4 regions of the Streptomyces sp. NPDC048057 genome follow, and region 4 is predicted to be linked to each of the others. Evidence: riboswitches for the same ligand, from Rfam matches in the RefSeq annotation. Region 4 holds a riboswitch; each other region holds the start of a gene.
The links. Region 4 has a riboswitch for cyclic di-AMP ahead of AB0E05_RS23970 (peptidoglycan DD-metalloendopeptidase family protein). Riboswitches for the same ligand answer to the same signal wherever they lie in the genome.
Positions count from the first base shown of each region.

Region 1: it holds a riboswitch for cyclic di-AMP, as region 4 does, so the genes downstream of both, AB0E05_RS29720 (transglycosylase family protein) here and AB0E05_RS23970 (peptidoglycan DD-metalloendopeptidase family protein) in region 4, are expected to answer to the same signal.
Region 2: it holds a riboswitch for cyclic di-AMP, as region 4 does, so the genes downstream of both, AB0E05_RS05485 (M23 family metallopeptidase) here and AB0E05_RS23970 (peptidoglycan DD-metalloendopeptidase family protein) in region 4, are expected to answer to the same signal.
Region 3: it holds a riboswitch for cyclic di-AMP, as region 4 does, so the genes downstream of both, AB0E05_RS15225 (C40 family peptidase) here and AB0E05_RS23970 (peptidoglycan DD-metalloendopeptidase family protein) in region 4, are expected to answer to the same signal.

Region 1 is NZ_JBEZNF010000030.1:91,305-98,654, reverse strand. It holds gene AB0E05_RS29735 (nucleoside triphosphate pyrophosphohydrolase) at 1-862, shown strand, start outside; gene AB0E05_RS29730 (cytochrome P450) at 1,248-2,513, shown strand; gene AB0E05_RS29725 (transglycosylase family protein) at 2,625-3,662, shown strand; cyclic di-AMP (ydaO/yuaA leader) riboswitch at 4,166-4,287, shown strand; gene AB0E05_RS29720 (transglycosylase family protein) at 4,291-5,013, shown strand; gene eno (phosphopyruvate hydratase) at 5,360-6,646, shown strand; gene AB0E05_RS29710 (septum formation initiator family protein) at 6,785-7,267, shown strand.
Region 2 is NZ_JBEZNF010000004.1:40,730-48,079, reverse strand. It holds gene AB0E05_RS05505 (sigma-70 family RNA polymerase sigma factor) at 1-760, shown strand, start outside; gene AB0E05_RS05500 (MerR family transcriptional regulator) at 827-1,573, shown strand; tRNA gene AB0E05_RS05495 (tRNA-Met) at 1,649-1,722, shown strand; gene AB0E05_RS05490 (PP2C family protein-serine/threonine phosphatase) at 1,878-2,975, shown strand; cyclic di-AMP (ydaO/yuaA leader) riboswitch at 3,262-3,407, shown strand; gene AB0E05_RS05485 (M23 family metallopeptidase) at 3,419-4,411, shown strand; gene AB0E05_RS05480 (PrsW family intramembrane metalloprotease) at 4,661-5,980, opposite strand; gene trmB (tRNA (guanosine(46)-N7)-methyltransferase TrmB) at 6,064-6,906, opposite strand; gene lhgO (L-2-hydroxyglutarate oxidase) at 7,198-7,350, opposite strand, start outside.
Region 3 is NZ_JBEZNF010000011.1:141,025-148,374, reverse strand. It holds gene bioD (dethiobiotin synthase) at 1-278, opposite strand, end outside; gene AB0E05_RS15245 (adenosylmethionine--8-amino-7-oxononanoate transaminase) at 275-1,651, opposite strand; gene bioB (biotin synthase BioB) at 1,644-2,816, opposite strand; gene AB0E05_RS15235 (8-amino-7-oxononanoate synthase) at 2,989-4,167, shown strand; gene AB0E05_RS15230 (ATP-binding protein) at 4,333-4,764, shown strand; gene AB0E05_RS15225 (C40 family peptidase) at 4,804-5,280, opposite strand; cyclic di-AMP (ydaO/yuaA leader) riboswitch at 5,284-5,480, opposite strand; gene AB0E05_RS15220 (hypothetical protein) at 5,787-6,095, opposite strand; gene AB0E05_RS15215 (ATP-dependent Clp protease proteolytic subunit) at 6,110-6,739, opposite strand; gene AB0E05_RS15210 (PASTA domain-containing protein) at 7,031-7,350, shown strand, end outside.
Region 4 is NZ_JBEZNF010000020.1:170,372-177,721, reverse strand. It holds gene AB0E05_RS23990 (aspartate aminotransferase family protein) at 1-635, shown strand, start outside; gene AB0E05_RS23985 (XRE family transcriptional regulator) at 737-1,393, shown strand; gene AB0E05_RS23980 (DUF6126 family protein) at 1,483-1,665, shown strand; gene AB0E05_RS23975 (tyrosine-protein phosphatase) at 1,691-2,509, opposite strand; cyclic di-AMP (ydaO/yuaA leader) riboswitch at 3,016-3,169, shown strand; gene AB0E05_RS23970 (peptidoglycan DD-metalloendopeptidase family protein) at 3,175-4,185, shown strand; gene AB0E05_RS23965 (SGNH/GDSL hydrolase family protein) at 4,369-5,160, shown strand; gene AB0E05_RS23960 (STM4011 family radical SAM protein) at 5,240-6,091, opposite strand; gene AB0E05_RS23955 (STM4012 family radical SAM protein) at 6,102-7,350, opposite strand, start outside.

The sequences.
Region 1 (7,350 bases), on a different contig from region 4:
GGACCGGGTGCTCTGCGCCGACCCCGCCCACCCCCAGCTGCCGCACCTGCGGGAGGCCGGGGTCGAGGTGACCGGATCGGTGCCGGACGCGCAGGGCCTCGTGGACGCCTGCGCCGGGGGCGCGACCGTGGTGGTCCTGGTCACCGGCGAGGGCGACCGCGCCCTGACCGACGGCCTCGCCCGCCTCGCCGGCTCCGGCCGCGTCGCGATGCCCGCGCTGGAACTCCTGCCCGGCTCGTACGACCTCCCCGGCGCCCGGCTCCTCGACCTCGTCCAGGTCATGGACCGCATCCGGGTCGAGTGCCCGTGGTCGTCGGTGCCCACCCACGAGGACCTCGCGAAGTACGCGATCGAGGAGGCGTACGAACTCGTCGAGGCGATCGAACAGGGCGACCGCGACGAGCTGCGGGAGGAACTGGGCGACGTCCTCCTCCAAGTGGTCTTCCACGCGCGCATCGCGCAGGAGGACCCCGAGGAGCCGTTCTCCGTCGACGACGTCGCCGGGACGATCGTGGACAAGCTGATCAACCGCCATCCGCACGTCTTCGGCACGGAGACGGCGCGGACGCCGCAGGAGGTGCGGGACATCTGGCTGCGCACCAAGGCGACGGAGAAGCAGCGCGACTCGGTGACGGACGGGATCCCCCTGGGCCAGCCGGCGCTCGCCCTCGCGGGCAAGCTCGCGTCCCGCGTCCGCACGGCGGGGCTCGACGTTCCGCTGCCCGCGGGAGAGGGCGTGGGGTACGAGCTGCTGGCGCTGGCGGTCGCGGCGGACGCGTCGGGCGTGGACCCCGAATCCGCCCTCCGCGCGGCGACCCGCGCGTACCACGCGTCCATCCGCGCAACGGAGTCGTCCCGCTAGGGCGTGTCTTACGGACCTTGCTGGGCTCGCGTGCCCTGGTGCCGCTCCCCCTGGGCCTTCGGCCCGGGAGGTACCCCCACTCCGCCCTGTCGTCGGTCGCCAATAGCCCCCTGTGCCCTGCGGGCACGGTGGTACCCCCAGCGCCTCTGAGTCGCTTCCCCTTCGTCGCTTACCTGCGGGACGGAGGGTTTTCAGGGGCGCGGGGAACTGCGCGACAAGCCACGCACGGTCTGCACAGACCAGCGCACCTGTGGGGCTACGGCGGGTGGGTCAGGGGCGCCGGGGCACCCATGCCCGCAGGGCACTGGGGCGCGGGGGAACGTGCGGCAAGCCCACCACCCGGCCGCGCGCCAGCGTACGCGTACCCGCGGGATACCGTCGGCGCATGCACGCGACTCCCGGCCAACCCACACCCCCGCTCTTCACCTGGGAGTTCGCCACCGACCCCTACCCCACCTACGCCTGGCTCCGCACCCACTCGCCCGTCCACCGCACCACCCTCCCCAGCGGCGTCGAGGCGTGGCTCGTCACCCGGTACGCCGACGCCCGGCAGGCCCTCGCCGACCCGCGGCTGTCGAAGAATCCGGCGCACCACGACGAGCCCGCCCACGCCAAGGGCAAGACCGGGATCCCGGGGGAGCGCAAGGCGGAGTTGATGACGCACCTGTTGAACATCGACCCGCCGGACCACACCCGGCTGCGCCGGCTCGTCTCCAAGGCGTTCACGCCCCGCCGCGTCGCCGCCTTCGCGCCGCGCGTGCAGGAGCTGACGGACCGGCTGATCGACGGCTTCGCGGACCGCGGCAGCGCGGACCTGATCCACGAGTTCGCCTTTCCGCTGCCGATCTACGCGATCTGCGACCTGCTGGGCGTGCCCGCCGAGGACCAGGACGACTTCCGGGACTGGGCGGGGATGATGATCCGCCACGGCGGCGGCCCCCGCGGCGGCGTGGCGCGCTCCGTGAAGAAGATGCGCGGCTACCTCGCCGAGCTGATCCACCGCAAGCGGGAGACGCTCGGTGCCGAGAGCGCCGACGACGACCTGATCTCCGGGCTGATCCGGGCCAGCGACCACGGCGAGCACCTCACCGAGAACGAGGTCGCCGCGATGGCGTTCATCCTCCTCTTCGCGGGGTTCGAGACGACCGTGAACCTGATCGGGAACGGCACGTACTCCCTGCTGCGCAACCCCGCGCAGCGCGCCCTGCTCCAGGAGTCCCTGGCGGCGGGTCAGACCGACCTGCTGGCGACGGGCGTGGAGGAGCTGCTGCGCTACGACGGGCCGGTGGAGCTGGCGACCTGGCGGTTCGCCACCGAGGCGCTGACGATCGGCGGGCAGCGGGTCGCCGAGGGCGACCCCGTCCTCGTCGTGCTCGCCGCCGCCGACCGCGACCCCGAACGCTTCGACGGGCCCGACGTCCTCGATCTGTCCCGACGTGACAATCAGCACCTCGGGTACGGGCACGGCATCCACTACTGCCTGGGCGCGCCACTCGCCCGCATCGAGGGGCAGACCGCGCTGGCGACCCTGTTGCGACGCCTCCCTGACCTGCAACTCGCCGTGGATCCGACCGATTTGCGCTGGCGCGGTGGTCTGATCATGCGTGGACTGCGCACGCTTCCCGTGGAGTTCGGAGCTCCAACTTACTGACGGAGCATCAACTCTGTGATGTTCGCGTTATCCCGGCTGCATCGACTTGTGACTGACGTTGGAGTCCGGCTACGTTCACCCCCGTCTCAGCCGTCAGCGAAAGGCAACCGCATGCTCTCCGGGAATGGTCGACATCGCCGTCCTCGCCAGGCCCCGGCCCTCGTCGTCGCCGCGGGGGTGACGGGATCCGCGATCGCGATCCCGCTCCTGGGCGCGGGGTCGGCGTCCGCCGCGGACTCCGCCGTCTGGGACCGCGTGGCGGAGTGCGAGAGCGCCGGGCAGTGGAGCGCCAACACCGGCAACGGCTACTTCGGCGGGCTCCAGTTCTCGCAGGAGACCTGGGACGCCTTCGGCGGTGCGCAGTACGCGGAGCGCGCCGACCTCGCGAGCCGTTCGCAGCAGATCGCGGTGGCGGAGAAGGTGTTGGCCGCCCAGGGGCCGCTGGCGTGGTCGTCCTGCGGGGCGAACGCGGGGCTGCCGGGCGTCAAGGCGCCGAAGGTCGACCCGGGCGCGCTGCCGACGCCCTCCGTGCCGGCCGTGCCGTCCCCCACCTCGACCCAGGGCGTCGGCAACGGCGTCGGGCCGGGAACCGGTGCGGACGAGGGCAAGAAGGCCGGCGGCAAGCACCGCGGCCCGGCCGCGACCGAATCCTCGGCGACTCCTGCGACTCCTGCGACCCCGGACCCCTCGGGCACGAGCGAGGGTACGGAGAAGAGTGCGGGGAAGGGCGCGGGCGAACAGCGCGCGACCGACGACACCCGGGCCTCGCGCAGCGACACGCCCGGCCGCGGCGACTCCGTCCAGCCCGCCGACCCGGGCAAGGCGGCCGGCGCACCGGCGAAGGGCCAGCAGAACGGCGGCTCGACGGGCACCGGCACCGACAGCGGCGCCGGCAAGGACGGCGCGACCCCGGGCAACCCGGGTGCCGCCGCCGACGTCCAGAAGGAGAAGGGCGAGGCCGGCGGGGACACCGCGACCGCGTCGCCCGGCACGTACACCGTCCGCCCCGGGGACAACCTCTGGGCCATCGCGGACGCGCAGGACCTCCCCGGAGGCTGGCCGGCGCTGTACGAGGCCAACCGCGACGCGGTCGGCGCTGATCCCGACTTGATCCTGCCTGGTCAGAACCTTGACCTCGGGGTGAAGTAGCCCGATTCCGGGGCACGTTGAGGCAGGGTTTTGCCGGCTTTTGTCCGTTTCTGCGTAAGTGAGACATGTGTCTCTCTGCTCGAACGGGCTTCCGTGGCCGAGCGGAACGACGCATTCCGTGCCCCACCTGCGGAAACGGAGGTTTCCGGAAGGCCGTGATGGGCGTTTTCTCCCCGATGTTCCTTCTTTGAACATCGGGGAGGGCTGTGTTTACGGTCTGACCGCTCGCCAAAGCGGGCACCACTGACCGTCACGCCGAATCCTGCCGTCGGTCGGGGGGAACAGTCGTCGCGAGAGCGCCGAAGGCAGGAGCGGGGGACCCACGTACGTGCCGGTCCCGTCCACCCCGGGGAGACCCGGGGCACGGACACCGGCTGGGCGTGTCTGATGGATCGGGCTGGACCAGCGAGCGGGGTCTGGTGCCGTGGATATCAAGGCGGAGGAGGGAGTCGACGCGGAGCGTCGGCGACCGACGACAACGCGGCGAGGCGCGGTGTCAGGGCACGCGAGCCCAGCCAGATCCGTCAGACACGCCCTAGGGGTGAAGCCGCGCCGAGCGCGCGGCCGGGCAACTCACTTGGCCCGAACCCGACAGCTCACCTCGTAGGCGTCGGTGAGGAGATCCACCATGCTGTTTTCCAGCAAGGGCAAGCACCGCCGCCCGTCCAAGGCCGCCAAGTTCGCCGCCTTCGCCGGCATCACCACCGCCGCGATCGCCGCCCCGCTGGTGGGCGCCACCTCCGCCTCCGCCGCCACCGCCGCCGAGTGGGACAAGGTCGCCCAGTGCGAGTCCGGCGGCAACTGGTCCATCAACACCGGCAACGGCTACTACGGCGGCCTGCAGTTCTCCGCCTCCACCTGGGCCGCCTTCGGTGGCACCAAGTACGCGTCGAACGCGCACCTCGCCTCCAAGTCGCAGCAGATCGAGATCGCCGAGAAGGTCCTCGCGGGCCAGGGCAAGGGTGCCTGGCCGAGCTGCGGCGTCGGCCTCTCCAAGGCCGCGTACAACGGCGGCGGCGCCGAGCAGGCCCCCGCCCCGAAGCAGGAGCAGCCGAAGCAGCAGCCCAAGCAGGAGCAGCCGAAGCAGCAGCAGGCGCAGCCCTCGCAGGAGCGCGCCGAGGCCCCGACCACCCGCTCCGAGCGCCCGTCCGCCCCGGCCAAGTCCGCGCCGAAGGCCGGCGGCTTCGAGAAGGGCGACGGCGAGTACGAGGTCCAGTCCGGCGACACCCTGAGCAAGATCGCCGAGACCGAGCAGGTCGAGGGCGGCTGGCAGAAGCTCTTCGAGCTGAACAAGGACGTCGTGGACGACGCCGACGTCATCTACCCGGGTCAGCAGCTCCACCTGAGCTGACCCGTCGCGAACCCACGGGCCGTCACCCCGACCCGACCCCCCACGGGTTCGCCACTCACGGCCCCGGGCCGGCGCGCTTCCCCCGTACGCGCCGGCCCGGGGTTCTGTGTGTCACGGGTGCGCCGCGCGCCCGCGCCGATCGTCGATGGCCCGCGTCTGAGCAGGCATCCGCGCAGTTGAGAGGCGTTACCCGGCAGTAGCTGTGCGCCTTTCGGCCGGGGTGAAGTTCTTCGCACTCTTTTTCGTCCCAGGGGGCGGGCAGCGGCCGGTCGGCGCCCCCCAGCCGGTTAGGCTCTTGCCGTTGGGCCGCTGAGCCCGCACCCCACGCGTCACATCCCAGAAGGAGATGCTCGTGCCGTCCATCGACGTCGTCGTAGCCCGGGAAATCCTGGACTCCCGAGGCAACCCCACGGTCGAGGTCGAGGTCGGCCTCGACGACGGGAGCACCGGCCGCGCCGCCGTGCCCTCGGGTGCCTCCACCGGTGCCTTCGAGGCCCTGGAACTCCGCGACGGAGACCCGAACCGCTACCAGGGCAAGGGCGTCGAGAAGGCCGTCCTCGCCGTCATCGAGCAGATCGGCCCGGAGCTCGTCGGCTACGACGCCACCGAGCAGCGCCTCATCGACCAGGCGATGTTCGACCTGGACGCCACCCCGGACAAGTCGTCGCTGGGCGCCAACGCCATCCTCGGCGTCTCCCTCGCCGTGGCGCACGCCGCCTCCGAGGCGTCCGACCTGCCGCTCTTCCGCTACCTCGGCGGCCCGAACGCGCACCTGCTGCCCGTTCCGATGATGAACATCCTGAACGGCGGCTCGCACGCCGACTCCAACGTGGACATCCAGGAGTTCATGATCGCCCCGATCGGCGCGGAGTCCTTCTCCGAGGCGCTGCGCTGGGGCACCGAGGTGTACCACACCCTCAAGAAGGTGCTGAAGGGCCGCGGCCTGTCCACCGGCCTCGGCGACGAGGGCGGCTTCGCGCCGAACCTGGACTCCAACCGCGCCGCGCTGGACCTGATCATCGAGGCGATCAAGGAAGCCGGCTACGTCCCGGGCAAGGACATCGCGCTCGCGCTCGACGTCGCCGCCTCCGAGTTCTACAAGGACGGCTCGTACGAGTTCGAGGGCAAGTCCCTCTCCGCCGCCGAGCTGACCGAGTACTACGAGGAGCTGGTCGCGGCCTACCCGCTGGTCTCCATCGAGGACCCGCTCTTCGAGGACGACTGGGCCGGCTGGAAGGTGCTCACCGACAAGCTGGGCGCCAAGGTCCAGATCGTCGGCGACGACCTCTTCGTCACCAACCCGGAGCGCCTGGCCCGCGGCATCGAGGAGGGCTCCGCGAACGCCCTGCTCGTCAAGGTCAACCAGATCGGTTCGCTGACCGAGACCCTGGACGCCGTCGAGCTGGCCCAGCGCAACGGCTTCAAGTGCATGATGTCCCACCGCTCCGGCGAGACCGAGGACGTCACCATCGCCGACCTGGCCGTCGCCACCAACTGCGGTCAGATCAAGACCGGCGCCCCGGCCCGCTCCGAGCGCGTCGCCAAGTACAACCAGCTCCTGCGCATCGAGGAGATCCTGGACGACGCGGCCGTGTACGCGGGCCGCAGCGCGTTCCCCCGCTTCAAGGGCTGATCGGCCCCGGCAGCCAGTCGTGCGGTACGTCCCCGGCCGCGGTCCCGTACCGTGTCCGGGGACGTACGCGCGTACGTCCCCCGATGGCACCGACCAGACGGCACCGACGGAGCAGCCGGCGCAGGGGAGGCGGAAGAGATGGCCCGAAGGAAGCCCGGGACCGGTGACGGACGGTTCTCCACCGCGACCAGGCTGCGACTGCTCGGCGAGCAGACCGCCGCGCGCGTGTACCGCTCCCAGACCAAGCGCCAGGCGCGCCGCTCCCGGCTGACGGGCCGGGCGGCCTTCCTCGCGCTCGTCGTCTGCTCCCTCGTCGTGGCGCTGGCGTACCCGATGCGGCAGTACGTCTCGCAGCGCGGCGACATCGCCGACCAGCGCGAGCGGATGGCCGACGCGGAGCAGCAGGTGGAGCGGTTGCGGGACGAGAAGGCGCGGCTCCAGGACGACATGTACGTCCGCCGCCTGGCCCGCGAGCACCTGCACTACGTGCTGCCCGGGGAGACCGGGTACATCATGATCGACCCGGAGGCGGCCGAGCAGCGCCGCAAGGACGAGGGCTCGGCCGACCGGCCCTGGTACTCGAACGTCTGGGAAGGCGTCGACGACGCGGACCGCGACTGACCGCGCACCGGACCCACGCGGCACGCACGACGACGCAGCACCACGCAGCACGACGACGCAGCAACGTAGAACGACGGATCCAA
Region 2 (7,350 bases), on a different contig from region 4:
CAGCCGGGCGAAGCTGAAGGTGAAGGAGGCGCCGTTCCGGCCGCCCGGGCCCGCCGACCGGGACCAGCGGCTGGCCGCCGTGCTCCAGGTGCTGTACCTGATCTTCAACGAGGGGTACACGGCGACGTCGGGCGCCCGGCTGCACCGCTCCGACCTGGCGCACGAGGCGATCCGGCTGACCCGGCGCATACGGCTGCTGCTGCCCCGCGAGGGCGCGGTCACCGGGCTCCTCGCGCTGATGCTGCTCACCGAGGCCCGTGCCGCGGCCCGTACCGGGCCCGACGGCGAGATCGTCCCGCTCGACGAACAGGACCGCACGCTCTGGGACCGGGACGCCGTCGCCGAGGGCACCGAGCTGGTCGAGGAGGCGCTGGCACAGGGCCCGGCCGGGGTGTACCAGCTCCAGGCGGCCGTCGCCGCGCTCCACGACGAGGCGGCCAGCGCGGACGACACGGACTGGCCGCAGATCCTCGCGCTGTACAACCTGCTGGTGGAGATCGCGCCCGAGCCGATGGCGGAGCTGGGACGCGCGGTGGCGGTGGCGATGGTGCGCGGGCCCGAGGCCGGGCTCGCCGAGGTCGACCGGCTGGCGGACCGGCTCAGCGGACACCACCGGCTGGACGCGGTCCGCGCCCATCTGCTGGAGCGCTCGGGGGACGTGGCCGGCGCGCGCGAGGCGTACCGACGGGCGGCCGGGCTGACCCTCAGCGCACCCGAGGCGCGCTACCTCCGGATGCGCGCCGACCGGCTCGTCCCCTGACGCCCGCCTTGCCCGGGTTCTTTGCCGGTTGACCTTTACGCAACGTCAAGTTCTACCGTTCACGTCATGGAGTGGTCGATCCAAGAGGTCGCCCGACGCGCCGGCACGACGAGCCGCACCCTGCGGCACTACGGCGACATCGGGCTGCTGGAGCCGTGCCGGGTCGGTGCCAACGGCTACCGCTACTACGGCGCCGAGGAGCTGGTGCGCCTCCAGCGCATCCTGCTCCTGCGCGAGCTGGGGCTCGGGCTGCCCGCCATCGCCGAGGTGCTGGCGGGGCAGCGGGACACGGCCGCCGCGCTCCGCGCCCACCTCGGGCTGCTGGAGCTGGAGCGGAAGCGCATCGGGCGGCAGATCGCCTCGGTGCGAACCACCCTGCACAAGACCGAACGAGGGGAGGAACCGATGGCTGAGGACGTGCTCGACGGCTTCGACCACACGCAGTACGAGCAGGAGGTGACCGAACGCTGGGGCGCGGACGCCTGGGAGCGCAGCGACCGCACCTGGCGTTCGCTGAGTGAAGGGGAACGCCGGGACCACCAGCGCGCCCACGACGAGATCGCCCGGGACTACGGGCGGGCCCTCGGGGACGGGCACCCGGCCGACGGCGAGGTGGCGCAGGAGGTCACCCGGCGGATGTACGCCTGGCAGTCCCTGATGGGCGCCCCGTCGAAGGCGCACTTCGCCGGGCTCGGCGAGATGTACGTCGCCGATCCGCGCTTCGGGCGCCACTACGACCGGCACGGCGAGGGGACGGCGGTCTTCGTGCGGGACGCGATGGCGGCGTACGCGGAGCGGAACCTCACCGACTGAGACCCCCGTGATCATCGACTGAGCCCCAGGTGGTCGCGAGCACTGCTCCGGATGGCGTAGAGTTGTGTTCACCGACGCGGGGTGGAGCAGCTCGGTAGCTCGCTGGGCTCATAACCCAGAGGTCGCAGGTTCAAATCCTGTCCCCGCTACTGAAGGCCACGGCCCGGCACTCGATTCGAGTGCCGGGCCGTGGTCGTTCTCCCGTTCTCCCGCCCGCCCGGGCTCCACGGGCGTCCCCCGACCGGCCCAGCCGGCTCGCCGTCCGTGCCCGCCGCACCGAGGCTGAGGGGGGAGGAGAGCACCCGTGGCGGAGGAAGAGCAGCGGAACAACTTCGGTGCCCGGCGCTTCGCGCGGATGCTGCCGGCGCTGATGATCATCGTCGGGGTGGTCTACGACCTCTCGACCCCGGGGAAGTTCACGGCGGTGCCGATGTTCACCGCCGCCCCGCTGATCGCCGCCCCGTTCTTCTCCTGGGCCGTCACGCTGGCGACCGGCGCCTTCGCCGTGCTGACCGAGCTGGCCCTGGACGTCTACAACCACTCGCTCGGGCAGACCCAGGCGTACACCGAGCTGACCACCGTCTTCACCGTCTCGGTGCTCGCGCTCTTCATCAACCGGGTCGTCGCGCGCAGCAACGAGCGGCTGGCCTCCGCCCGGGTGATTGCCGAGACCGCGCAGCGCGCCGTGCTGCCCACCCCCGCCGAGGAGATCGGCGGGCTGCGGATCGCGGCCCGGTACGAGGCGGCGCTCGCGGACGCGTTCATCGGGGGCGACCTCTTCGCGGTGCAGGACACCCCGCACGGGGTGCGGCTGGTGGTCGGGGACGTACGGGGCAAGGGGCTCGGCGCGGTGGAGGCGGTGGCCGTGCTGATCGGCTCGTTCCGCGAGGCGGCCGAGCAGGAGAGCGCCCTGGAGGGGGTGGCGGAGCGGCTGGAGCGGGCGCTGACCCGGGAGGCGGGGCGGCGGGGCGAGGCCGACGTGGACGCCTTCGAGGGGTTCGCCACCGCGGTCATCGCGGAGATCCCGCACGGCCTCGGGGTCGTACGGCTGGTGAACCGCGGGCACCCGGAGCCGCTGCTGCTGCGCGGCGACGGAGGGTTGGGGCGGCTGGCGCCGGGGGAGCCGGCGCTGCCGATCGGAATGCAGTCGCTGGGGGAGTGGCCGGACCGGGTGGACGAGCACCCGATGCCGCCGGGGGCGACGCTGCTGCTCTACACGGACGGCCTGTCGGAGGCGCGGGACGCGTCCGGAGCCTTCTATGAGCCGGGCAGCCGGCTCGTCGGGCGCGCCTTCCCGGGCCCGGGGGAGCTGTTGGACGCGCTCATCGACGACGTCCGCCGGCACACCGGGGGCGGCTCCACGGACGACATGGCGCTGCTGGCGGTCACCCGGCCCGCCTAGGGCCTGATCCGTAGGAGAGACCCCAGCTCCCGCCGACGGTCCACGCAGCGTAGTCGAACGACTGCTCGGAGCACGCCATCTGACGTACTGTCAGGGCCATGGCAGGGTCGAGGTGCGGGTTAAACCTCGTTCGGGCCGCTCAAGTCGCCCGAATCCGGCCGCTTGTGTCCCGGTTGGTTCCGCGATCTTCGTTAACGATCATGGGGACCGGCTTGGAATCCGGTCCGGGTGTCTATTAACGTTCGATAACGCAGCGCGGTCGTCCCAGTCGCCGTCAGGGCGACGCCGTGCGCACGCGCCGAATCCCGCAAGGGAACCGGGGAACCACCTCTTGGGGTGAATCGGATGCTTCGCAGCCTGCGAAGCGTTCCGTAGGAGACCTTCCTGCTCCGAACCCGTCAGCTAACCCGGTAGGCGAGAAGGAAGGAAAGGAGTACGCCTCAGTGGCGTCCAACAGCCCTGCCCCGGAAGCTCCTGCCGGGTCCTCCAGGACCGGTGCCTTCAGCGAAAACGGGGCCGAGCGCTCGTACGGCGAGTGGAACCCCAGCGCGGACACGGTCGGCTCCTCGCGCGGTCGCCACCGCGTCCTGCGCCAGCAGCGCAGGGCCTTCGCCCGTAGCTCCACCGTCCTCGGCGTCGGTGTGATCGCCGCGGTCGGCGCGGGTGGCATCGCCACCGCCCAGAACAAGCCCCCGGTCGCCATCTCCCTCCCCGACGGTCTCGGGGGCGGCGACGGCAAGGACGATGACGGTAACGAGCCGTCCACCGAAGGCTCCAGCGAGCTGATGGCCATGGGCGCCACCGCCGAAGGCGGCGCCGGCGAGGCCCTGCGCTCCAGGATCCTCCAGCAGGCCGAGCAGCAGCAGGCCCAGGCCGAGGCCGCGAAGCAGGCCGCCGCCGACAAGGCCGCGAAGGAGAAGGCCGAGGCGGAGGCGCGCGCGAAGGCCAAGGCGAAGGCCGAGGCCGAGAAGAAGAAGGCCGAGGCGGAGGCCAAGGCCAAGGCGGAGGAGGAGCGCAAGGCGAAGCTCGCGAAGATGTTCGCGCTGCCGCTCTCCTCGTACAGCATCTCGGCGACGTACGGCCAGTCCGGTTCGATGTGGTCCTCCGGCCAGCACACCGGCCTCGACTTCGTCGCCTCGGCGGGCACCCCTCTGAAGGCCGTGGGCGCCGGTACGGTCAAGTTCGCCGGCTGGTCCGGCCCGGCGTACGGCTACCAGGTCATCCTGGAGCTGAACGACGGCACCGAGATCATGTACGCCCACATGCAGACGGTCGGCGTGAGCGCGGGCCAGAAGGTCGTCGCGGGCGACGGCGTCGGGCGCGTGGGCGCGACCGGCAACGTCTCCGGTGCGCACCTGCACATGGAGGTCAAGACCCCGGGCGGTGCCACCATCAACCCGGCGTCCTGGCTGCAGAGCAAGAACCTCAACGTCTGAGCAGCGAGTCCCGGGCCCTGAGCTTTTGGCCCGACGACGGCTGCGACGAGCGGGCGCCGGCTTCCTCGCACTGCTGAGTTCCCTGAGCTCTTCCGGCTCTTGGGCATGGGGCGCGCTCGTGCGCCCTCAGCCGGCTGCCGGCCGTGCTCGTACGCCGTCCCCGAAATCGCCGATGGCCCTGGTGTCACCCCCCGACGCCAGGGCCGTCGGTCTTTTCCGCCGGATCTTGGCCAGCGATACGTCCCCGCGTCACACGCGGTACGGGTTGTAGCCCTCGTAGTCCCGGTACGGCGGGGGCACCCGGACCGCGCCCGTCGCCCGGGCCGCGTACGTCAGCGCCGGGCTCGCCACCTCCTTGCGCCGCCACATGTGGTGCAGCAACTCCTGCTCCCGTGCGACGAAGTCAGGGTCGACCGCGCCGCGCTGCGCCCGGTGGCGGAGGAAGGCGAGCGAGGTCGCGAAGCGCTGGTACTCCGCCACCGCGTGCGCCGCCGCGGACCCCTGCGTACGCCGGGCGAAGTCACGGGCCGCGGTGCGCGCCCGCATGGAGGCCAGCGCGGAGGGCTCGGCGGACGCCAGCCAGCCGGCCGCCGCGTACGCCGGCAGCGCCGTGGAGACCGTGCGCAACTCCCGCTGCCGGGACCAGATCGTCAACCACGTCAGCAGGCCGAAGGCCGGGACCATGAACAGCGCGTACACCGCGTAGAAGCCGAACGGGCCGAGCATCGACGCCGAACCGTTCCACAGCGCGTGCACGCCCATGGCGAGGACGAGCCCCAGCAGCGGCAGGGCGGTGCGGCGGAACCTGCGCCGGCGGGCCGCCAGCGCGGCCAGCCCGAAACCGATGCCCGTGAGCACCGTGAACAGCGGGTGCGCGAACGGCGACATGACGATCCGTACGAAGAAGGTCGCCGCCGTCATCGACTCGAAGCCCTCCGAGCCCGTCGACTGGTCGTCGTCGAAGGCCCGGCCGAGGTAGAGGATGTTCTCGGTGAAGGCGAAGCCGGTCGCGGTGAAGCCGGCGACCACGACGCCGTCGACCAGGCCCGTGAAGTCCCGTCTGCGGAAGAAGAAGAGCAGGAAGACGGCCGCGGCCTTGGCGCTCTCCTCGACGACCGGGGCCACCACCGTCGCGCCGAGCGTGTCCGCGCTGGAGGGGTCGGCGGTGGCGGTGGCTATCCAACGGGCCGCGAAGGTGTTCGCCGTGAGCGACACCAGGGCGGCGGCGAACGCGCCCCAGGCGAATGCGAAGACGAGGTGGCGCCAAGGGCCCGGCTCGACCCGGTCCAGCCAGCGGAACGCGGCGAGCAGCAGTGGAACGGGCAGGGTGGCCAGCCCCAGGCCGACGAGGAAGCCCCGGGTGCCCGTCTGCTCCCGCACCAGCGCGAGGATCACCAGGCCGCACAGCGCCAGCAGGGTGATCAGCACCCCGACGCGGATCGCCCTGCTGCGCCACAGCTGCGAGGCGCGACGGGGCTTGTAGCGCCAGTGGGAGCGCTCGGGCAGCGCGTCGAACACCGGCTGCGCCTGCTGGGGCGCGGACCGGGGAGGGGGCGGCGGCTCGGACACCCGACGACCCTAACGAGGACCAGTGACAGTCGGCGAGGCGGAATCGGTTTCCGTGGCCGCGGACCGGCCCGGTGACGGCCCCGTCAGGACGATGTGGGGGCGGCCTGCTGCTGGGGGACGCCTTCGGGACCGGAACCGGCGGGGGGCGCCACGCGCCGGAAGAGGAGGTCCCGTACGACGTGTCCCTTGTCCAGCCCCTGCCCCTCGAAGCGGGTACGGGGCCGGAAGTCGGGCCGCGGCGCGAAGCCGCCGTCGGCGCACGCGTTCTCGAAGTCCGGGTGCGCCGAGAGCACCTCCAGCATCTGCTCCGCGTACGGCTCCCAGTCCGTGGCGCAGTGCAGCACCGCGCCCGGCCTCAGACAGCGCGCGGCCAGCGTCAGGAACTCGGGCTGGATCAGCCGGCGCTTGTGGTGGCGCTTCTTCGGCCAGGGGTCGGGGAAGTACACCCGCATCCCGTCGAGCGCGCCCGGCGCGAGCTGCTCGCGCAGCAGGATGATCGCGTCGCCGTTGGCGACCCGGACGTTCGTCAGGCCGTTCCGCTCGGCGAGGGCCAGCAGATTGCCCTGGCCGGGGGTGTGCACGTCGACGGCGAGGATGCCGGTGCGGGGGTCGGCCGCGGCCATCCGGGCGGTGGCCTCGCCCATCCCGAAGCCGATCTCCAGGACGACGGGCAGCCCGTCGAACATCTCGGCGAGGTCGAGCACCCGCCGCCCGTCGATGTCCAGCCCCCAGGCGCCCCACAGCCGCCGCAGCGCGTCCTCCTGCCCGGTGGTCACCCGGCTCCGCCGCGGCTGGAAACTCCGGATCCGCCGCTCGTGGTGCGATCCGGCGGGGTCGGCGGCGGGCCCGCCGGGGAAACGCGGCTCGCCCCGGTCCCGGCTGGGAGCGGAGGCTTCTTCTGGGGTGTGATGACGCAGCTTCGACACAATGCGCCCATTCTACGGTTGCGCCTCCGGCTCCGGCTCCGCTCCTGGGGCCGCGTCTGCGCCATGCCGGCCGCGGTCCTCGGGCGCCTGCGCCCCGGTGGCGGGTTGCTCGCGCAGTTCCGCCCCTGTGCCCTGCGGGCACGGGGGTACCCCCAGCGCCCCTGATGTGCTGGCCCCGTCTTTCGTCTGCGGGGCACGGACAGGGGGTTTAGGGGCGCGGGGAACTGCGCGGGCAACCACAGACGAGCCGCAGGCGCTGGAACACCGCAGCTGGCATGGCGCAGACAGGCCCTAGAGGTGGGCGCGGGCGCGGGAGGCGATCGCGCGGCCGATGGGGAGGCTCGCCGTCGCCGCAGGCGAAGGCGCGTTCAGGACGTGCACCACCCGGCTCGTCTCGTGGATCAGGAAGTCGTCCACCAGCGCCCCGTCCCGCCCGACCGCCTG
Region 3 (7,350 bases), on a different contig from region 4:
GCCACGTCCTGCGGCCCCACCGTCGCGGCACCGGCCCGGTGCGCGGCGGTCGCCGGAGCCAGCGGCTCCGGGTAGCGCGCCAGCTCCAGCGTGCCCACCCCGCCGACGAGCCGGGCCACCTCGCCGACGTCGCCGGGCTCGTCGACCCGTACGCCCGTCTGGGCCGGCTTCACCACGGCGACGCTCCGGCCGCGCCTGCGGGCGTTCGCCGCGATCGCCGCGGTGACGACGGTCTTCCCGATCTCCGTCCCGGTGCCCGAGACCACGATGACGTTCATGTGTCGCTTCCGTTCTTCCGTCGAGTCGGCTCAGCCCGCGGCCACGGCCGCCCGGCGTCCGCCGCTGCGGCCGTCGATGCCGACGCCGCCGCCAGCACCGCCGTGCAGACCGTCGCCAGGTCCTCGTCGTCCATCACGAACGGCGGCATGACGTACACCAGGTCCCGGAACGGCCGCAGCCACACGCCGTGCCGCAGCGCCGCGTCCGTGGCCGCCGCCATGTCGACGGCGTGATCGAGCTGGACGACGCCGATCGCGCCGAGGACGCGCACGTCGACCACCCCGGGCAGGGCCGTCGCGGGGGCGAGCCCCCGGCGCAGCGCGGACTCGATGCGCCGCACCTCCCCGGCCCAGTCCTGCGACAGCAGCAGGTCGACGGAGGCCAGGGCGACGGACGCGGCGAGCGGGTTGGCCATGAACGTCGGACCGTGGGCGAGCACGGGCACCTCGCCCTGCGAGATGCCGTCGGCCACCCGCGAGGTGCACAAGGTCGCCGCCATCGAGAGATAGCCGCCGGTCAGCGCCTTGCCGAGACACAGCACATCGGGGCTCACCCCCGCCTGCTCGGCGGCGAAGAGCGTCCCGGTGCGGCCGAAGCCGGTGGCGATCTCGTCGAAGACGAGGAGGACGCCGTGCTCGTCGCACGCCTCGCGCAGCACCCGCAGGTACGCGGGGGAGTGGAAGCGCATCCCGCCCGCGTTCTGCACCACCGGCTCGACGATCACCGCCGCCAGCTCGTGGGCGTGCCGGGCCACCAACTCCCGCAGGTGGTCCGCGTACGCCTGCTCGTACGCCGCCGGCGGTGCGTCCGCGAAGACCTGCTCCGGCAGCACCCCGCTCCACAGCGCGTGCATGCCGCCGTCGGGGTCGCACACGGACATCGGCTGCCAGGTGTCGCCGTGGTAGCCGCCGCGCCAGGTCATCAGCCGTCGCTTCGCGCGGTCGCCGGTCGAGCGCCAGTACTGGAGGCACATCTTGACCGCGACCTCGACGGAGACCGAGCCCGAGTCGCTGAGGAAGACGTGCCGCAGCGGCTCGGGGGTGATCTCCACCAGGCGTTCGGCCAGCCGCACGGCGGGCTCGTGCGTCAACCCGCCGAACATCACATGGCTCATCCGCTCCAACTGACCGCGCGCCGCCTCGTTCAGGACGGGGTGGTTGTAGCCGTGCAGGGCGGACCACCAGGACGCCATGCCGTCGACGACCTCGCGGTGCCCGTGCACCGGCGTCGCCAGCCGCAGCCGTACGCCCGCGGCGGACTCCACGACCAGCGGGTCCGCGCGGCCGGGCATCGGCCCGTACGGATGCCACACGTGCGCCCGGTCCAGCGCCAGCAACTCGGCGACGTCCACGGCGGGCGGGGCCTCAGGCATTGGGGGCCACCTCGGTGCCGGCGCCCCGGCGGCGCACCGCCACCAGGTCCGGGCGCCCGGCGTCCGTGCGCTGGCCCGCGCCCTCCTCGGACCCCTCAGCGCCCTCAGCGTCCGGGACGTCCGGTCCGGGGGCCGAGCAGGGCGAACCGCAGCCGCCGCCCGCCCGGTGCGTCGGCAGCGTCGTCGTGCCCGCGCCCTCCACTTCGAAGCCAGCGTCCGCGATCATGTCGAGGTCCGCCTGGCCGGCCTGCCCCTCGCTGGTCAGGTAGTCGCCGAGGAAGATGGAGTTCACCACGTGCAGCGCGAGCGGCTGCAGGGTGCGCAGATGGATCTCGCGCCCGCCCGACAGCCGCACCTCCACGTCCGGGCAGACGAACCGCACCATCGCGAGGATCCGCAGGCACCGCTGTGGGGTGAGGTGCCACTCCTTCGCGAGCGGGGTGCCCTCGAAGGGGATGAGGAAGTTCACCGGCACCGAGTCCGGGTCCAGCGCGCGCAGCGCGAACACCACGTCGACCAGGTCCTCGTCGCTCTCGCCCATGCCCGCGATCAGCCCCGAGCACGCCGACAACCCGGCGGTCTGCGCCTGCCGCACGGTGTCGACCCGGTCCTCGTAGGTGTGGGTGGTGGTGATCTGGCCGTACGTCCCCTCGGACGTGTTGAGGTTGTGGTTGTACGCGTCGGCGCCCGCCGCGCGCAGCCGCTCCGCCTGCCCCGTGGAGAGCAGCCCGAGACAGGCGCACACCTCCACGTCCTCGTTCTGCTCCTTGATGGCCTCGATGGTCTTCGACACCCGGTCGACGTCCCGGTCCGTCGGCCCGCGCCCGCTGGCGACCAGGCACACCCGCTTCGCGCCGCCCGCGACCCCGGCCGCGGCGACCTCGGACGCCTCGTCCGGCTTCAGCCAGGTGTACTTCAAGATGCCCGCCGTCGACCCCAGCCGCTGCGAGCAGTACGAACAGTCCTCGGGGCACAGGCCCGACTTGAGGTTGACGAGGTAGTTGAGCTTCACCCGACGGCCGAACCACTGACGGCGCACCCGGCCCGCCGCGGCCACCAGGTCGAGCACGTCGTCGTCGGAGGTCGCCAGGACGGCGAGCGCTTCTTCCCGGGTCGGCAGCTCGCGCCGCAGCCCCTTCTCCACCAGCGTGTCCAGAAGGTCCATGGCGCCGATCCTGGCCTACCGAACTCCTCCGGGGAAAGTCGAAACCCCACAACAGCGCCGCGACGAAGTGTGTGTATGACCACATGGGTTACCCGGGCGCCGGCGATTAGGGTCTGTGAGCTGCCTACAAAAGCGCGGCCTGTGACACGAGCCGTACGAGGAGCCGAACGCCTTGCACCCAGACCCCTTCCACTGGCTCGACGACGCGGCCCGCGACCGGGAGCGGGCCGGGCTGGTGCGCACGCTCAGCCCCCGCCCCGCCGACGGCGACCTGCTCGACCTCGCCGGCAACGACTACCTCGGGCTCACCCGCCACCCGCACATCACCCGGGCCGCCGGCGAGGCCGCCCGCCGCTGGGGCGCCGGCTCCACCGGCTCCCGCCTCGTCACCGGCAGCACCGCCCTGCACGCCGAACTCGAACGGGAACTCGCCGCCTTCTGCGGCTTCGAGTCCGCTCTGGTCCTGGCGTCCGGCTACGCAGCCAACCTGGCGGCCGTCACCGCGCTGTCCGGGCGCGAGGGCCTGATCGTCTCGGACGCCGGCAACCACGCCTCCATCGTGGACGGTTGCCGACTGTCCCGGGCCGAGACCGCGATCAGCGCGCACGCCGACCCCGAAGCGGTCGGCAAGGCCCTGGACGCCCACCCGGGGCGCCGGGCCATCGCCGTCACCGACTCCGTCTTCTCCGTGGACGGCGACGCGGCGCCGCTCGCCGAACTCGCCGCCGTCTGCGCCCGGCGGGGCGCGGCCCTGCTGGTGGACGACGCGCACGGCTTCGGCGTGCTCGGCGACGGCGGGCGCGGCGCCCTGCACGCGGCCCGGATCGCCGGCGCCCCCGGCGTGGTGGCGACCGTCACGCTCTCCAAGTCCCTCGGCAGCCAGGGCGGGGCGGTCCTCGGCCCCGCCCGGGTCATCGACCACCTCGTCAACACCGCGCGTACGGTCATCTTCGACACCGGCCTCGCACCCGCCGCTGCGGGCGCTGCGCTCACCTCCCTGCGGCTGCTGCGCGACGACCCCGGGCTCGCCGGCCGGGTGCGCACGGCGGCCACGGACCTGTACGAGCGGCTGACCGCGGGGGGCCTCACGGCCGTACGGCCCGACGCCGCCGTGGTGTCCGTCCGGGCGCCCGCGCCGGAAGCGGCGCTGCGCTGGGCCGCCGACTGCCGCGCCGCGGGGCTCCGGGTGGGCTGCTTCCGCCCGCCGTCGGTGCCGGACGGGATCTCCCGGCTCCGGCTCACCGCCCGCGCCGATCTGACGCGGGAGCAGATCGCGGCGGCGGTGGAGATCGTGGTGCGCACGGCACCACCGGGCGCGCGAGGAGTGTCCAAAAACGGCCTTGCGTCGTAGAGTTCACCGCTTCGAGCGACGAAACGCTGCGCATCTTGGCGGATCGCCTCACCCGGCACCGCGATGAATGGCAGTGTGGCGCGCGAAGCACTGTCCGCGGCCGTCCGCGCATCCATCGGCTACGAAGTCGGAGCACGGCCCCGGTGGGAAAGGGACGACGTCGCCATGGCAGACCTCCAGGAAGCCACCATCACCCTGCCGAGCGAGCCCGCCTCGGTCTCCGCGGCCCGGAGGTTCGTCACCGGCGCGGTGACGGGGTGGGGGCTTCCCGCGGGGTCGGACGCCCTCGACACGATCCGGCTGATCGTCTCCGAACTCACCACCAACGCCGTGCAGCACACCTTCGGCCAGTCGCCCACCTTCCGGGTGGACGTGCTGCTGGAGCGGGACGAGGAACTGCGCCTCGGGGTGACGGACAGCCATCCGAAATGGCCCCAGCGGCTGCCGGCCGCCGTGCGCCAGGACAACGGCCGCGGCATGGTCATCATCCGCAGCCTCACGGCGCACAGCGGCGGGCGGCTGACCGTCAAGCCGACCGAGGACGGCGGCAAGACGGTCTGGATCACCCTGCCCTGGCCGGCTCGCCGGGCCGACTGACCCGGCGGGCCGGTGTGCTGACGGGCCGGCGGACCGCCGTCAGCGGACCCGGCCGTACGAGACGCTCCTGCTCCAGATCTTGTCCAGCTTCACCCAGGAACCCCGCTTGGGCGAGTGCCAGATCTTTCCCTTCCCGGCGTAGATGCCGACGTGGTAGACGCTCCGACCGGAGTGGAAGAAGACGAGGTCACCCACTTTTCTCTTGGCGGTGGAGACCCGACGCGTGGAGTTGTACTGCTGCTGGGCGGTCCGGGGCAGCTTCTTGCCCGCCTTCTTGTACGAATAGAGCGTCAGACCGGAGCAGTCGAAGCGGCGCGGCCCCGCCGCGCCCCACCGGTAGGGCGAACCCTTCTTGTCCGCGGCGACCTTGAGCGCCTTGCCCGCGTGTGCCGTTGCTGCCTGGGCCTCGGGCGAGCCGCCCGGTACGAGCATCGAGCCACCGAGTGCGGCGAGGGTCAGGGCGGACACCGCACCCGCCCGGCCGATCAGGAACGGGACGTTCATCTGCGCAGTCATGCGCAACCCTTCGTCAGCCGCCTGTGAAGGGTGACCTGTCGGGTTCGGGCGGACGAAGGTGCCCGGCCGCTGATGCGGCTTCACCCCGAGGAACGTCCGGCGCACCGGCCGTCCCGTACTGCTCGGGTCCTCCACTCCTGCCGAAGCACTCCTGTCGACCAGTCATCCGGAACGGCGGCAGGACTCGGCGTCCGTTCGGACCGCCCCGCCGAGGTGACGGGGGCTTGTCGTCCCAGGGATCTTGTCCCACGCCGTGCCGGATTTCCGAGTCAAAACGGCGGTATGTGAGTTTCAACACGAATGCGCCATTCAGGTGGACACGCCGCAATTTCCCACCGGGAGTGGACGCCGGGGGAGGCCCGCACCAGCGCTGGAATAGGACATTCCGCTAGAGGGATCGTCGTCCCGCGCAACTTGAGCGTATCGGCCGGGGGCGCCGCGACTACATCAAACGAGGTATCCGGGCGGGAACCCGAATGGCGGTTGACGTGTCGGATGACGGGCCGTCAAGGGGCAGGGTCGGCGGGGATGGTGACTCGCAGCGCCCGCCGTTCGCCGTCGAGCACCCGCAGCGCCCGGGCGAGGGTGGCCGCGTGCAGGGCGTCCTCCCCGCGGTCGTGCATCAGCGCCAGCGCGTCCTTGACCGCGACCGCCTGAGTCACCAGCGCCTGGGCGGCGCGCAACGAGGAGTACGTGAGGTCGCCACGGCTGGGGTTGATGCGTCCCACCAGGTCCACGATGCGCAGATAGCCGTCGATCAGATCGGCCTCGGCGCGGGTCAGCGCCGGCAGCGGCGGCAGTTCGGGCCGGAGCACGGGTGCGCCTTCCGTCAGCCGCGGCCGGTCAGTGACGACTTGCGGCTGCCGATCACGTGGTCCACCAGCCCGTACTCCTTGGCCGTCGCCGCGTCCAGGAAGGTGTCGCGCTCCAGGTCGGCGGCGATCTGCTCCGCGGACCGGTCGGTGTGCCGGGCGAACAGCTCCACCATCAGGGCGCGCAGCCGCAGGATCTCCCGCGCCTCGATCTCCAGGTCCGACGGCATGCCCCGGGCCGGCTCGTCGAGCGCGGGCTGCTGGAGCACGATCCGCGCCCCCGGCAGGGCCAGGCGCTTGCCGGGGGCGCCCGCGGCCAGCAGCAGCGCCGCGGTCGAAACGGCCTGTCCGATGCAGGTCGTCTCGACGTCGCAGGTGATCACCTGCATCGTGTCGTAGATCGCGAGCATCGCACTGAGCGAGCCGCCGGGAGAGTTGAGGTAGAGCGAGATCTGACGCTCCGGCGCCGCGTACTCCAGGTACAGCAGTTGGGTGATCACGTCGTTCGCCGCGGTGTCGTCGACCGGCGTCCCGAGGAAGACGATCCGCTCTTCGAGCAGCTTGGCGTAGGGGTCGAGGGTGCGGTTCCCGTGCGCGGTGCGCTCGGTGAACTGCGGCAGGACGTATCGGGCGACGGGCTGCGTCATGGCGTACCTCTCCTCGGTCCTCGACGGGCGCGCTGCGACCGGCCCCGTCTGTGCTTCCGTAAGAAACGTACAGGACGTACAGAAATCCATGAGGGAGGGTGCCCCTGAAGATGGGGGTCGATTTGCTGGTCAGGGGCCGTTCTCGTGTCGCGCGGGCGCACTTGCGACGAGGGAGAGCGCAAAAACTACACATCATGATCACGAATCCATCACCTTCCGGCGGTCTGTCTGTCTCCACCGATCCGCCGCGGTTAGGTTCGGGGCCTCAAAAGAACGTGTTGGGGAGATCGCATGACGTGGGGCGGGCAGTCGCAGCAGGCGCCGTGGGGCGGGCAGGCTCCGAAACCGCAGGGACCCGGCTGGGCGCGCAAGCGCTTCGTCGTTCCCGGAGCCGCCGTCCTCTTCTTCATGGGCGTCGGCATCGGTGCTTCGGGCGGGGGCGACGAAGGGGAGAAGGGCGGTCGTGCCGCGCCCGGGCCCACCGTCACGGTCACGCCGCGGGGCGGTGCGGCGCCGGCTCCCGCGGTGACCGCCACCGTGACCGCCGCGCCGGCCAAGACGCCCCGCACCACCGCCGGCGTCGCGCATGCCGGGGGCGACTCCGGCGCGAC
Region 4 (7,350 bases):
ACCAGCACGAGGAAGGGGTGGAGCCGGACCTGGTGTGCGTCGCCAAGGCCCTGTCCGGCGGGTACGTGCCCGTCGGAGCGACCCTCGGCAAGGACTGGATCTTCAGGAAGGTCTATTCGTCGATGGACCGCGTCCTCGTCCACTCCGCCAGTTTCGGGTCCAACGCCCAGGCGATGGCCGCGGGCCTCGCGGTGCTCTCGGTGATCGAGGACGAGGGGCTGGTGGCCCGCGCCCGGACGACCGGGGAACTGCTCAGGTCCCGGCTGGGTGCGCTGGTGGACCGCTACGAGTTCCTGCACGAGGTGCGCGGCCGGGGCCTGATGACCGGCATCGAGTTCGGCCGCCCCGACTCGCTCCGGCTGCGCAGCCGCTGGAGCGTGCTCCAGGCGGCCCGCAAGGGGCTCTTCGCGCAGATGGTCGTGGTGCCGTTGCTCCAGAAGCACCGGATCCTGACCCAGGTGTCGGGCGACCACCTGGAGGTGATCAAGCTGATTCCGCCGCTGACGATCGGCGAGCGCGAGGTGGACCGCTTCGTCACCGCCTTCACCGCGGTCATGGACGAGGCGCACGCGGGCAGCGGACTGATGTGGGACTTCGGCAAGACCCTGGTCAAACAGGCCGTCGCCAACCGCTGACCGAAGTGCCGACACGCCGCGCTGACCTGCGTCTTCGGCGAAGTTTTTGCCTCTGAGGCAAGAAAGTTGCCTCAGAGGCACTTTCCTGGCGCAATGGACTCATGCAGAGTCCTCCCGGGGGCCACCCCCCGGACCCCCGCACCCCGGCGGTCCCCGCCGCGGCGCCCCCGGCGCCGCAGGGCGCCGGCGCACCGGTCGAGCTGCCCGACGTGGCGCCCCGACTGCGCGACCTGCGCCGCCGCCGGGGACTGACCCTGGAAGCCGCGGCGCAGCGCGCCGGACTGTCGCCCGCGCACCTGTCCCGACTGGAGACCGGCCGCCGACAGCCTTCGCTGCCGATGCTGCTCAGCCTCGCCAGGATCTACGGTACGACAGTGGCCGAGCTCCTGGGCGAGCTGGCGCCCGAGCACGACCCCGTGATCCGCGCCGGTCGCCGCGAGCCGTCGGAGGCCGACGGCTGGACGTACCACCAGGTCGGCGGGGCGGGGCGGGCCATGCAGGCGCTGCGGCTGATCGTGCCGTACGGAGCCCAGGGCGATCTCGTGCGGGTGCACCCCGGCGAGGAGTGGCTGTACGTGCTGGACGGGCGAGTACGGCTCAGCCTCGGCGAGGCCGTGCACGAACTCGGCCCCGGCGACAGCGCCCACTACGACTCGCTCACCCCGCACCGGATCGCGGCGGCCACCCGCGACGGCGCCGAGATGCTGTTCGTGCACACCCTGCTCCAGAGCCCGGACATCCTCCATCCGCACCTCTGACGCCCGCGGTCCCCACGCACCCGTCCGCACTTCCTGACATCCGCACTTCTGGTCCGGCCCGCTGGGGCCGGGGAAAGCAGAGGCCAGTCATGACCGAGAACCCGACGGCGCCCGAAGGCGCCGCACTGCCCGACCCCGCCGCGTCCCGGCGGGAGAAGAAGGAGGAGGGGAAGTTCCCGAAGGGCATCTGGATCCGGCTCTTCGCCTACCTGGTCGCCGGCCACGTCTTCGCCGGCTTCCTCTACCTGCTCTTCGAGGTCGGCGCCAAGTAGCCCCGCTGGCCCGGGCGCGTTCGCGTCAGGCGCCGTCCCCGTCGACGAGGCGCGCCCGCAGCCGCTCGCGCGTCTCGGGGGTGAGGCCGAGGCCCTCGGTGAGGTAGGGCTCGATCCCGCCCCAGGTCTGCTCGATGGCGTCGAAGGCGGTGTGCAGGTACTCCGCCCGGGCGTCGAAGAGCGGGCTCAGCAGCTCCATGACCTCGGCGGACATCCCCGCCGGCGCGCCCTCGGCGCGGCGCACCAGATAGCGGCGGTGCGGGTCGTTGGACTTGAGGTAGTCCGCCTCGACGGCCTCCCTCTCCACGCCGACCGCGAGCAGCGCCACGGCGACCGACAGCCCCGCGCGGTCCTTGCCCGCCGCGCAGTGCATCAGCGCCGGCACGCTGTCCTGCGCGAGGGCGTGCAGCACCTGGCTGTGCTCGGCCGTGCGCTGGGTGATGATCATGTGGTAGGAGGCGATCATCCGGTTCGCGGCCTGGCCGTCGCCCAGCAGGGCGCGGAGCTGGTCGAGGTCGCCGGAGCGGACCATCTGCCAGAACTCGGCCCCGTCGGCCGGGTCGCTCAGCGGCAGGTTCACGTTCCGCACGCCCGGCAGCGTCACGTCCGCCCCTTCGAGGCGGATGTCCGCCGCGTTGCGGAAGTCGAAGATCGTGTGCAGGCCGAGGGAGGTCAGGAACGAGGCGTCCTCGCCGGTCGCGTGGGCCAGGTGTCCGCTGCGGAAGAGCCGACCGTGCGCCACGGTCCGACCGTCCGTCGTCGGGAGCCCGCCGACGTCGCGGAAGTTACGGACCCCGGTCAGTTGGGGTTCGGTCGAGGGGACCTGCGGCACCTGCTGCGTCACGAAGGCTCCTGGAGAAGTCGCTGCCGCCGGCGCTCGTCGCCGACTGTGGCGTGTTCCCGACGATACGACATCGGTACCTGGGGCAATCATCGTCAGGGACCGGTCCCCGGCCCGTGCCGCACCCCGCCTCCCCGCGCCCGTGCGCGCGACCTGGACGCGAGCGTCATCCGACTCCGACTCCGACGTTGATGACCGCCGAGGAAACGTCTCATCTGTCCGGATTGATTGAGTAATGCGCTCTTCGGTATAACGTGCCCCGGCTATGGGGGAGATGGGCGCCCCTCATGAGCAGGATCACAATGGTGACGTTGTGTGGCGGCTGTCCGGAAAGGGGATGCGTCCGGCGGGCGGGAGTTGACGGGGCGGCGTCCACGGAGGGTGACTGCCGGCGGCCGGCGCGATGATCCATGTGGTCCGGGCGCGGGCCGTCATGGCTTGTTCCTGGCGATGTGGCCGGTTTACGGTCACGGCACTCCGGACGGACCGCCTCATCCTGCCGCCGCCCGGATCATCACCCACCCACCTGTGGCAGGAGCGGGGGACCCAGGTAGTACGCCGGTCCGGACTCCGGACGGCTCGGGGTGAAGTCGCGCCCAGCGCGCGGCCGGGCATCTCCAGCTCGAACCCGACAGCTCACCTCGCAGGCGTCGGAGAGGAACAGCACCATGTCCGCACAGGGCAAGCACCGCCGTCCCAAGTCGACGGCCTTCACCCGTGGATTCGTCGCCGCCGGCACCGGTGGCGCCGCCATCGCCCTTCCCCTGATGGGCGCCACCGGCGCGCACGCCGCCGAGCAGACCGCGCCCGCGGCCCCTGTCGTCGCCCCGGTCTCGGCCTCCGCCGCCCCGGCCGCAGAGAAGGCCGCCGCCGCGCCGACCACGTACGTCGTGGTCATCGGCGACCACCTGTCCAAGATCGCCGACGAGCACCGGCTCGACGGCGGCTGGCAGCAGCTCTACCAGGACAACCGCGCGGCCGTCGGCGAGAACCCCTCGCTGATCCACCCCGGCCTCAAGCTCACCGTCGGCGCGCAGGCCGACGGCAAGGGCGCCGCGAAGGCGGAGAAGCCGGCCGAGAAGCCGGCCGAGAAGCCGGCCGAGAAGCCGGCCGAGAAGAAGGTCGAGAAGCCGGCCGAGAAGAAGACCGAGAGCGACAAGGTCGAGAAGAAGGTCGAGCCGAAGGCCGCGCCCGCCGCCCCGGCCGCCCAGAAGGCGACCGGCGGCACCACCGCGCCCGCGGAGTCCTCCGACTCCTCCACCGGCACCAGCAGCGGTTGGGCCGCCCCGCTCGCCAACGCCCAGGTCTCCACCTCGTACCGCGCCTCCGGCGCCATGTGGTCCAGCGGTTACCACACCGGTGTCGACTTCGCCGCGCCCACCGGCACCGGCGTCCGCTCCATCGGCCCCGGCTCGGTCGTCTCCGCCGGATACAACGGTGCGTACGGCAACGAGGTCGTCATCAAGCACACCGACGGCACCTACTCCCAGTACGCCCACCTCTCCTCCCTCTCCGTCTCCGCCGGACAGAGCGTGACCGGCGGGCAGTCGATCGGCCAGGTCGGCTCCACCGGCAACTCCAGCGGGCCGCACCTGCACCTGGAGGTCCGCACCGGCCCGTCGTACGGCTCGGACATCGACCCGGTCGCCCACCTGCGCAGCCACGGCGTCTCGCTCTGACCCCGGCGCACCGCGCCACCGGCCGCTGACCCGGCCCTCCCGAATCCCCCACGGAGCCCTCCGTTCCGTGGGGGATTCGGCGTATTCCCCATCACCTCGCCATCTCCGGTGTGATAAATCACTGCGCGTCAACCCCTCCCTACGGTCGCGTAGGTCACATCTGTAGGGCGAAGATGAGTTCTTGTGGCAGACGATTCGAGAACAGAGAACAAGGGCGGATTCGGGTCGTACGCAGCCATCGGTGACAGCTTCACCGAGGGCGTGGGGGACCCGGGACCTGACGGAACGTACGTCGGCTGGGCGGACCGGTTCGCGGTCCTGCTGGCCGACCGCAAACCGGAGCACAGCTTCCGGTACGCCAATCTCGCGGTGCGCGGCAGGCTCCTCGACCAGATCGTGGAGGAGCAGGTGCCGAGGGCGAAGGAACTCGCCCCGGACCTGGTGTCGTTCTGTGCGGGGGGCAATGACATCATCCGACCGGGCAGCGACCCGGACGACGTGGCGGAGCGCTTCGAACGAGCCGTGTCCCAACTGACCGCAGCGGTCGGCACGGTCATGGTGACCACCGGATTCGACACCCGGCACGTGCCGGTCCTGCGCCACCTGCGCGGCAAGGTCGCCACCTACACGGCGCACGTGCGGGCCATCGCGGACCGCTACGGCTGCCCGGTGCTGGACCTGTGGTCGCTCAAGTCGGTCCAGGACCGCCGGGCCTGGGACCCCGACCGGCTGCACCTGTCGCCCGAGGGGCACACCCGGGTGGCGCTGCGGGCGGCACAGGTCCTCGGGCTGGAGGTGCCGGCCGACCCCGACCAGCCGTGGCCGCCGCAGCCGGTGCGCGGCACCCTGGAAGTACGGCGCGACGACATCCACTGGGCCCGTGAGTACCTGGTGCCGTGGATCGGGCGGCGGTTGCGCGGCGAGAGCTCGGGCGACGACGTGGTGGCGAAGCGGCCGGACCTGCTCCCGCTGTGACGCCGCGGCCTCACGACCGCCCGACCGCATGACCCCGTGATCGAGCGGGCCCCGCCGGGACGCGGCGGGGCCCGTCCGACTACCCGGCCGGGTGCGCCGGGATCCGTTCCAACACGCCGCCGGCGAACACGTCGTACAGCGGCAGCGACTCCAGGTGGACGTAGCCGATGTGGCAGTCGCACACGGCCAGCGGACAGGCCCGCGGACGCAGTGCCGCGCGGTACGACCCGTCGTAGAGGTTCCCCAACTCGGCGGGGACGAAGTGACAGCGGCGCACCGTGCCCGACCCGTCGACGGAGACCACCGACTCACCCGTACGACACGGCAGCCCCGCCGAGGGGTGCGGCCGGCGGCTGTACGGGAACAGCGGGTCCAGCGCGGTCCACTCGTCCGCCGCCTCGTCCGAGTACGCGTGTCCCTCCGCCGCGTTCACCCACAGATAGACGTGGTCCGGCAGTTCGGCGCGCAGCCGGCGGGCGTGCTCCAGGTGCTCGGGCAGCCCCACGATCCCGACGCTGAAGCGCACCCCGCGCCGTCCCAGCTCGTGCGTCTTGGCGAGGAACCGTTCGTACGGCGTCTGCCCCGGGTGGTATGTGCACCACAGCGCCAGCGCGTCCAGGTCGGCATCGGCGAGCCAGTCCGTACGGCAGGACAGATTGGTCTGGATGGCCACCCGCCGCACGTGCGGCAGCCGCGACAGCTCCACCATGGCACGTCGGTACCAGGAGCGGACCAGGCCCTCGCCCCACGGGGTGAACAGCACCGACAGCCGGTCCTGCGACTGCTCCGCCACCCAGCCGGTGAACCGCTCCAACGCCGCCCGGTCCGCACGCAACTGCTCCGGGCTGTCGCGGCGCTTGGCGAACGGACAGTACGGACAGTCGTAGTCACAGGACGCCAGCGGCCCCCGGTACAACACCGTCAGATCCATCGTGCGCCCCTCACTTCGGCTCGTACGCGGCCATGCGGGCGCGCACGGCGGGGGAGAACAGCTCGGGACCGAGGGCGTCCGAGTGCGCCAGGCCCTCGGGTCCCAGCCGGAGCAGGTCGGCGGGGGCGGACGCGTCCAGCCAGCCGCGCGCCGCGAAGCGCTCCAACTCCGGACCGAAGTCGTCGTCCACGTCCCCGCCGAAGCGCGCGCGGTACTCCGCCCGCGACATGCCCTCGGCCTGGAGCAGGGACTGCAACAGATGGCGGCGGTGCGCCTCGTCGTCGTCCACCGCGTAGCCGACCTCGGCGCGGGTGAAGTCCTCGGTGCGGGTGTACGCGTCGATGATGCCGCGCACCTCGGCCGTCGCCACCGCGTAGTCGAACGAGTAGTGCAGCCGGGAGGTGTACGAGCGGGCGCCGCAACCCAGGCCGATCATGCCGTCCGTCTGGCAGGCGTGGTCGTCGAAGGCGGCGGCCGGCGCCCCGCGGCGCCGGAACATCCGCATCGACACCTGCTCGTAGCCGTGGGCGACGAGGTGGTCCCGGCCCTGTCGGTAGAAGGCGAGGCGGCGGGCGTCCCAGGCGTCGTCGTCGCTGCGGGCCCGACCGCCGAGCCCGGTCAACGGGCGCACGTACAACGGGTAGAGGTACAGCTCCTCCGGCTGCCAGGACATGGCCGCGTCCAGGGAGTAGCGCCAACTGCGCGGGGTCTGGCCGTCGATGCCGTAGATCAGGTCGACGTTGAGCACCGGGACGCCCGCGTCGCGTATGCGGTCGAGCGCGGCCACCACCTCGGTGCCGCGCTGGGGTCGCACCGCCGCCTTCGCCTCCTCGGCGACGAAGCTCTGCACGCCGATGCTGACGCGGGTGGCGCCCCGCTCGGTCAGCACCGCCAGCCGGTCGGCGGTGGCGGTCGCCGGGGAGGTCTCCACGGAGAGCGGCACGGCCGAGAGGTCAGCCCCCATGCGCTTCTCGGCGATGTCGCACAGCCGGTCCAACTCGTCGGCCGTCAGGAAGGTGGGGGTGCCGCCGCCGAAGGCCGCGGCGGCGAAGCGCACCGGGCCGTCGTCGCCGAGCGCGTCCCGCACGGCGGTGGCCTGGCGGTCCAGCGCGTCGAGGTAGCGGGTGGTCAGCTCCCCGGGCGCACCGATGCGGGTGAAGAGGTTGCAGAAGCCGCAGCGCACCTCGCAGAACGGCACGTGCAGATAGAGCGCGAGCGCGTCCTTGCGCTCCGCCGCCCACAGCGTGCTCAGCTCGGGG